One region of the Pseudomonas berkeleyensis genome, then DNA from elsewhere that is predicted to be linked to it. Evidence: predicted binding sites of a transcription regulator. Region 1 holds the regulator's gene; the other holds the start of a gene.
What was found. Region 1 encodes sigma-54, which starts transcription at its own class of promoters, with help from an activator protein. Its sites were predicted from a motif close to ANTGGCATNNANNTTGCTNT; they were not measured.

Region 1 (4,317 bases):
ACAGCGGTGACATCGATGTCTTCACCTCGGTGGGCAATCTCGCCTACTACGAGCAGAAGCCGGCCGTGGACAAGGACATCGTCAAGGCCTATGGCCGTACCATCCAGTACTTCGCCAGCAACGAGCGCATCGTGCTGATCGACCAGGCCAAGGTGATCCAGGAAGGCAATACCTTCGAAGGCGAGAAGATCGTCTACGATACCCGCCGCCAGATCGTCAACGCGGGTCGCGCCACCGGCACCAATGTCGCCACGCCACGCCCGCGTATCGACATGGTCATCCAACCGAAGAACAAACCCGCGGATCAGCAGCAGTAATGGCCATACTCAAAGCCCAACACCTGGCTAAAAGCTACAAAAGCCGCCAGGTCGTGCGTGACGTCAGCCTGAGCATCGAAAGCGGCCAGATCGTCGGACTGCTCGGCCCCAACGGCGCCGGCAAGACCACATGCTTCTACATGATCGTCGGCCTGGTGCGCGCCGATCAGGGCCGCGTGCTGATCGACGACCTCGACGTCAGCCATCAACCGATGCACGGCCGCGCTCGTGCCGGTATCGGTTATCTGCCTCAGGAAGCCTCGATCTTCCGCAAGCTCTCGGTGGCCGACAACATCATGGCCATTCTCGAGACGCGCAAGGATCTTGATCGCGCCGGCCGTCAGGCGGAGTTGGAAAGCCTGCTGCAGGAATTCCACATCCACCACATTGCCGATAGCCTCGGCATGAGCCTGTCCGGCGGTGAACGCCGCCGTGTGGAAATCGCCCGCGCCCTGGCGACCAATCCCAAGTTCATCCTGCTCGACGAACCCTTCGCAGGTGTCGACCCGATCTCCGTGGGCGACATCAAGCAGATCATCCATCACCTCAAGACCAAGGGCATCGGCATCCTGATCACCGATCACAATGTGCGCGAAACCCTGGATATCTGCGAAACGGCTTACATCGTCAACGACGGTCAACTGATCGCCGAAGGCGATGCCGAGACCATCCTCGCCAACCAGACGGTGAAAGAGGTTTACCTGGGGCACGAGTTCCGCCTGTAGGTCTGCGAGTATTTCACTACAGAAATATGGCAACCCCTAGGCAAAATCGACAACATCAGGCATATAATTTGCTTCCTGGCGGCGCTTCGGCGCCCTGATGTGGAAGGCGTAACTCGCCGGTAAATTAAGGTCTGCAATGAAACCATCGCTAGTCCTCAAGATGGGCCAGCAGCTGACGATGACCCCTCAGCTGCAACAGGCTATCCGCCTCCTCCAACTGTCCACCCTGGATCTGCAACAGGAAATCCAGGAGGCGCTGGAGTCCAACCCCATGCTCGAGCGCCAGGAAGAAGGCGACGACTTCGACAATAGCGACCCGATGGCCGACGGCGCCGAAAGCGCAACGCCCGCTACCCAGAGCAAGGAAGAGAGTTACCAGGAAACCGCTCCGACAGTGGACAACCTGGAAGAAGGCGATTGGGGCGAGCGTATTCCCAACGAGTTGCCGGTCGATACCGCCTGGGAAGACATTTACCAGACCAGCGCCAGCAGCCTGCCGAGCAATGACGACGATGAGTGGGATTTCACCACCCGCACCTCCAGCGGTGAAAGCCTGCAAAGCCACCTGCTCTGGCAACTCAACCTGGCGCCCATGTCGGACAAGGATCGGCTGATCGCTGCCACCCTGATCGACTGCATCAACAACGATGGCTACCTGGAGGAAACCCTCGAGGAAGTCACCGAATCCTTCGACCCCGAGCTGGATATCGAACTCGACGAAGTGGAAGTGGTGCTGCACCGCATCCAGCAGTTCGAGCCAGCGGGCATCGGTGCCCGCGACCTGCGTGAGTGCCTGCTGCTGCAACTGCGCCAGCTGCCTGCCAACACCCCGTGGCTGAACGAAACCCAGCGGGTGGTCAGCGACTACCTGGAAGTGCTCGGCAGCCGTGACTATGCCCAGTTGCTGCGGCGCATGAAGCTCAAGGAAGACGAGCTCAAGCAGGTCATCGACCTGATCCAGCGCCTCAACCCACGCCCGGGTTCGCAGATCGAATCCAGCGAACCGGAATACGTCGTGCCGGACGTCATCGTGCGCAAGCACAACGACCGCTGGCTGGTTGAGCTGAATCAGGAAGCCATGCCACGCCTGCGCGTCAACCCGCAGTATGCCGGCTTCGTCAAACGCGCCGACTCCAGCGCCGACAACACCTTCATGCGCAACCAGTTGCAGGAAGCACGCTGGTTCATCAAGAGCCTGCAGAGCCGCAACGAAACCCTGATGAAGGTCGCCACGCAGATCGTCGAGCACCAGCGCGGCTTCCTCGACTACGGCGACGAGGCGATGAAACCGCTGGTACTGCATGACATCGCCGAAGCGGTAGGCATGCACGAGTCGACCATTTCACGCGTTACCACGCAGAAATTCATGCATACCCCGCGTGGTATTTACGAGCTGAAATATTTCTTCTCCAGCCACGTCAGCACCTCCGAAGGCGGTGAATGCTCGTCCACCGCGATCCGCGCGATCATCAAAAAACTGGTTGCAGCAGAAAACGCGAAAAAGCCGTTGAGCGACAGCAAGATCGCTGGTTTACTGGAGGCACAAGGCATCCAAGTCGCCCGCAGGACGGTTGCCAAATACCGTGAATCCCTCGGTATAGCGCCCTCCAGCGAACGCAAGCGACTGATGTAGGCCAAGGAGGCGACCTGCCTCCAAGCCAACGTGTTCCGGTGGCGGATTCTCATGGAATCCGTCTCTTACACAAGGCAACAAGGAGAAAGCGGTATGCAAGTCAACATCAGTGGACATCAGCTGGATGTGACCGACGCCCTGCGTGACTATATCGGCGAGAAACTCGGCCGACTGGAACGTCACTTCGACAAGATCACCAATGTTCAGGTGACCATGGAGGTCGAAAAACTCAAGCAAAAGATCGAAGCCACCCTGCACATCGCTGGCGGCGAAGTCGTCGCCAACGCCGAGCACTCGGACATGTATGCAGCTATCGACCTGCTGGCCGATAAGCTCGACCGCCAACTCATCAAGCACAAGGAAAAGCAGCTCGACCGCCTGCAAGGCGCCACAGCCCGCTAACATCCATCCTTCATGATCCGACTTGAAAACATCCTGACCCCCGGCCGTTCCTTGGTGAACGCGCCGGGCGGCAGCAAAAAGCGCGTGCTCGAACAGATCGCCAACCTGATCGCGCGCGACCTGTCAGACCTGGATGCCCAGGATATCTTCGAAAGCCTGATTGCCCGCGAAAAGCTTGGCTCCACCGGCTTCGGCAACGGCATCGCCATTCCCCATTGTCGCCTGGAGGGATGCAGCGCACCGATCAGCGCGGTGCTGCACCTGGAAGCGGCCGTGGACTTCGACGCCATCGACGGCGCACCGGTCGACTTGCTGTTCGTCCTGCTGGTACCGCAGGCGGCAACCGACGCCCACCTCGAACTGCTACGCCAGATCGCCGGCATGCTCGAAAGCCAGCAGGTTCGTGAACGCCTGCGTCAGGCGGCGAACGGTGAAGAGCTCTACCGGCTGATAGTCGAGATTCAGAACGGTCAATGAGCATGCGCCTGATCATCGTCAGCGGTCGCTCCGGCTCGGGCAAGAGCACCGCCCTCGATGTGCTCGAGGACAATGGCTTTTACTGCATCGACAACCTGCCTGCCGGCCTGCTGCCGGATCTGGCCGAACGTTTTCTCCCGCACAGCGACATGCTGCTGCCGCAGGTAGCGGTCTCCATCGATGCCCGCAACCTGCTGAGCCAGTTGCGCCGCTTTCCCGAGCTGCTCGATGAAGTACGCAAACGCAACATCCGTTGCGACGTGTTGTACCTGGATGCCGAAGACGAAACCCTGCTCAAGCGCTTCTCGGAAACCCGCCGTCGCCACCCGCTGACCAATGACAATCGCTCATTGGCCGAAGCCATCGCCTACGAGAGCCAGTTGCTGGCGCCAATCACCGATCGTGCCGACCTGAAGATCGACACTACCCGCCTTAACCTCTACCAGCTGCGCGATACGTTGAAATTGCGCCTGCTCGGACAGACCCAGACGGGTACCGCCTTTCTCGTCGAATCCTTCGGTTTCAAACGCGGCATGCCGGTGGACGCCGACCTGGTATTCGATGCGCGCTGCCTGCCCAACCCCTACTGGAAACCCGAGTTGCGGGATTTTTCCGGGCTCGATCAACCGGTCATCGACTACCTCGCCGCGCAGCCGGAAGTGGAGGAGATGTACCAGGATATCCACGCCTATCTGGACAAGTGGCTGCCGCGTTTCGCTGCCAGCAACCGTGCCTACGTGACTATCGCCATTGGCTGCACGGG
Region 2 (4,317 bases), 1.5 Mb from region 1:
TACGCGGATAGCGGGCATCGGGCGTGGTCGAGCCGGTGACCGGTACCCAGAAGGTCACGCTGCCGTCGGCATTGCGGCGAAAGTAACGGCTCTCGTAGCCGTTGTTCAGGCGCTGGGTGGTGATGGTGGTGGGCGTCGGTTCGGTGGGAATCGACAGGTTCCAGGTGGTGAGGTCGAGCACGGGATTCTCTGCTTGTCGGTTGAGGACATTCGTTCGTCCCTGCGATGAGCCAGAGGTTCAACCGCTCCAGCCCTTGAGCCAGAGCGGTTGCTGGTACTCAGGCGGCAGGCCGCTGCTGACGCTGGTAGAGGAACTCCAGCACAGCGGTACGATAGGCGTGGTACTGCGGGTCGTTGGCCAGAGCCAGTCGATCGCGCGGACGGGGCAGCTCGACGGTGAGGATTTCGCCGACAGTGGCGGCCGGGCCGTTGGTCATCATCACGATGCGATCGGACAGCAATACGGCCTCGTCCACGTCATGGGTGACCATCACCACCGTGCTCTGGGTTTCGCCGACGATGCGTAGCAGCTCGTCCTGCAGATGCGCGCGGGTCAGGGCGTCGAGGGCACCGAACGGCTCGTCCATCAACAGCACCTTGGGCTCCATGGCCAGGGCGCGGGCGATGCCGACGCGCTGCTTCATGCCCCCGGAAATTTCGCTGGGATGCTTGTGCATGGCGTGCGCCAGGCCAACCATGTTCAGCGCCTGTTCGGTCCGGGCCTTGAGCTGCGCCTTGTTCTCGTGTTCGCCGAACACGCGTTCCACTGCCAGGTGCACATTGCCGAAGCAGGTCATCCACGGCAGCAGGCTGTGGTTCTGGAACACCACGGCGCGTTCCGGGCCGGGGCCGTCGATTTCGCGACCGTTGCAGATCAGGCCGCCCTCGTTGGCATCGAGCAGGCCGGCGATCAGGTTGAGCACCGTCGACTTGCCACAGCCGGAGTGGCCGATCAGCGCGACGAACTCGCCGCGGGCGATGCTCAGGTTGACGTTGGACAGCGCCTGGAAGCGGCCTTTCTTGGTATCGAAGTGCTTGCTGACGCCGGTCAGCTCCACGAATTTGTCCATGTTCGTCTCCTTAGCTGGTGTAGTCGAAGCGTTTGGCGATCAGCAGCAGGCCCTGCTCCAGGGCGAGGCCGATCAGGCCGACGACGATGATGGCGATGAGAATGTGCTCGACGTTGAGGTTGTTCCACTCGTCCCACACCCAGAACCCGAGGCCAATGCCCCCGGTGAGCATTTCTGCGGCGACGATCACCAGCCAGGCCACCCCGATGGACAGACGAATGCCGGTCATCAGGTGCGGCAGCACGGCGGGGAAGAGGATGCGCGTCAGCACCTTGAACTCCGACAGCTTGAGCACGCGGGCGACGTTCAGGTAGTCCTGCGGCACGCTGGCCACGCCAGCGGCGGTGTTGAGGATGATCGGCCAGATCGAACTGATGAAAATCACCCAGATCGATGCCGGGCCGGCGGCCTCGAATACCAGCAGGCCAATAGGCAGCCAGGCCAGCGGCGAGACCGGACGTAGCAAGCTGATGATCGGCGCGAGCATGCCGGCGAGGAAGGCGAAGCGGCCGATGGCGAAGCCCAGCGGAATGCCCACCAGCGCCGCCAGACCAAAGCCGACGCCGACCCGGCCAAGCGAGTTGAGGATGTTCCAGCCGATACCCATGTCATTCGGGCCGTTGTCGTAGAACGGATCACTGAACAGCACCAGTGCTGACTGCCAGGTGCTCAGCGGGCCGGGCAGGCCTTCGCTGTAACTGGCCAGCAACGACCAGAAGCCGATAAAGGCGAGAATACCGAGGAGCGGCGCGACGCTGGCCTTGCACAGGTTGCCCAGGGTTTCGAGGCTCGGTAGCAGGGCCGTGGGCGAGAATCGCGGTTTGACGCTTTGCGGCAGAGGCGTTTTCAGGGGCGCATTCATATCGACCTCCGATCAGGCTTTGATGGCAAAGGAATCGGCGTAGGCGGCCGGGTTCGTGCCGTCCCAGACCACACCATCGATCAGTGTGCTGCTGCGTAGCGGGCTGCTCGGCACCGCCAGCTTCAACGCGCTGGCCGCCTCGCTGTAGAGCTCTGTCTGGTTGACCTGCGCCGCCACGGACGCGTAATCCGGCGCATCCTTGAGCAGGCCCCAGCGCTTGAACTGGGTGAGGAACCACATGCCGTCGGAGTGATAGGGGAAGTTGACGCTGCCGTCCTTGCAGAAGGCCATGGCGTGCTCGTCCTTCCAGCTGTTGCCCAGGCCGTCTTCATATTGGGCAAGGAAGCGCGGCTCGATCACCTGCACCGGCGCGTTGACGTAGGCCTTGCCGGAAATCAGCTTGGCGGTGCTCTTGCGGTTTTCCTCGCTGGCCTCGATGAAGCGGCTGGCATCGAGCACCGCCATGATCAGTGCGCGAGCGGCATTCGGATACTGCTCGATGAAGGCGCGGGTGGTGCCCAGTACCTTCTCCGGGTGATCCGGCCAGATCTGCTGGGTGGTGGTCGCGGTAAAACCGATCTTGTCGAAGATCGCCCGTGCGCCCCAGGGCTCGCCGACACAGAAGCCATCCATGTTGCCGACACGCATGTTGGCCACCATTTGCGGTGGCGGCACGACGATGGTCTTCACATCGCTCATCGGATTGATGCCGACGCTGGCCAGCCAGTAATACAGCCACATGGCGTGGGTGCCGGTGGGGAAGGTCTGGGCGAACGTCAGCGGGTTGCCGCCTTTCTTGACGTGCTCGGCCAGTTGCGCGCCATTGGTGACACCCGCTTCGCGCAGTTGCTTGGAAAGGGTGATGGCCTGGCCGTTCTGGTTCAGGCCCATCAATACGGCCATATCCTTCTGCGGGCCGGCCAGACCTAGCTGGGCACCGTACATCATGCCGTAGAGCACATGGGCGGCATCCAGCTCACCGGTATTGAGTTTGTCACGCACACCGGCCCAGGACGCCTCCTTGCTTGGGGTGATGCTCAGACCGTACTTCTCGCCGAAGCCCTGCGTTGCCGCGACTACCACCGAGGCGCAGTCGGTCAGCGGGATAAAACCCACTTTCAGCGCGGCCTTTTCCGGGGCGTCGGAACCAGCTGCCCAGGCAGCGCTACGCAGTGAGGCAGGGGCCGAGAGCCCAAGGGCGGCGATACCACCGAGTGCGCCGGCCATGGCGATGGATTGCTTGAGGAAATTGCGGCGGCTGCTGTCGACGGTCTTTTTCGAATCACGATCGGTCATGGGCTGATCTCTTTTTCGGGCGCATAAAAAACGGCGTACGTCAGATCACCTCGATGGGAGGAAGGTGACCTGACGGACGCCGTTGTCCGTGATCCTCGGCCCGCCGCCGTTGGCGTGCTACACAGGATGCTTGCCGTGATCTAGCAAGTGGCTTGCCAGTTCTGTTTCCTGGATGCGTTTGCTTTAGCCGGCTGGCTCGCAGCGCATTCTCTACAGGCGTTCCTGAGGTGTTTGCCGCCTGCTAGCGGCGGGTTTTTGGCCTGGGCCGGTGCACGTCGTTATGAGCCAATGTCGTGCACGGCTATAGCTTGCTGAGCTTTTTTGGGTCGGTACTCGCTCCTACGAGGCCGGTTGGATATGCGCTTCTTCGACGAAGTCGCGCAACCAGCGCAGCACCTCCACGGCTTCCCAGCGGGCCGGGTCGAACAGCGCGTAAGCGAGCCCCTGATAACCGACCACATCCAGTTGCCGGTGATAGCCCGCACGCTGTAACAGCGCTTCGATCTCGGCAAAGCAGGTATTGAAATGCTGGCGATTGAAGGGCGTGCGACTCTCGGTGACGATGCCTTCGAGCAGCAGCTCATCGACCATCTCGCGCACGCGCTCCAGCGGCATGCGGTTCACTCGGTGTTTCAGCTGCAGTACGTCCAGCATGATGGCGCTCCTGTGCAATCGTTCATTTACCTGCCAACTAGGGTAATCGAAAAATACTGTACAAATAAACAGTATTGAGTGATAGTGGCCTCACTCAGGCGACAACAACCCGTCCACCGTGCAGATGTGGGCGCCTTGCAAGGGGGTATTGGCAATGCAACAGATGCTGATGACGATTGTGCTATTGGCCCTGCTCAGCGGCTGCGCGCAACCGCAGATCGAGCGACCACAGGCCAATGGTGCCTATCTGGTGATCGAGGGGGAGCAGGCCTGGGCCGTACTGGTTTCCGATGGCCAGCGAGTCGAGGAGGCAGGCGTCGTGCTCGATGTGATTCGTCTGCCCAGCCATCACTCGAATATCGCCGCCAGTTACGTGATCGAAACACCCAACTGCGGCAAGCTGCAGTGGCTGACCGAGCGGCACGGCGCCGCAGA

Region 2: the regulator sigma-54 is predicted to act here: its motif matches at 3,369-3,388, upstream of HS968_RS14350 (CmpA/NrtA family ABC transporter substrate-binding protein).

What each region holds. Positions count from the first base shown of each region.
Region 1 is NZ_CP059139.1:4,603,161-4,607,477, forward strand. Features, by position in the region: gene lptA (lipopolysaccharide transport periplasmic protein LptA) at 1-317, shown strand, start outside; gene lptB (LPS export ABC transporter ATP-binding protein) at 317-1,042, shown strand; gene HS968_RS21340 (RNA polymerase factor sigma-54) at 1,179-2,675, shown strand; gene hpf (ribosome hibernation-promoting factor, HPF/YfiA family) at 2,769-3,077, shown strand; gene ptsN (PTS IIA-like nitrogen regulatory protein PtsN) at 3,090-3,554, shown strand; gene rapZ (RNase adapter RapZ) at 3,557-4,317, shown strand, end outside.
Region 2 is NZ_CP059139.1:3,075,548-3,079,864, reverse strand. Features, by position in the region: gene HS968_RS14365 (polysaccharide lyase family 7 protein) at 1-181, opposite strand, end outside; gene HS968_RS14360 (ABC transporter ATP-binding protein) at 279-1,070, opposite strand; gene ntrB (nitrate ABC transporter permease) at 1,081-1,932, opposite strand; gene HS968_RS14350 (CmpA/NrtA family ABC transporter substrate-binding protein) at 1,945-3,228, opposite strand; gene HS968_RS14345 (transcriptional regulator) at 3,568-3,882, opposite strand; gene HS968_RS14340 (hypothetical protein) at 4,037-4,317, shown strand, end outside.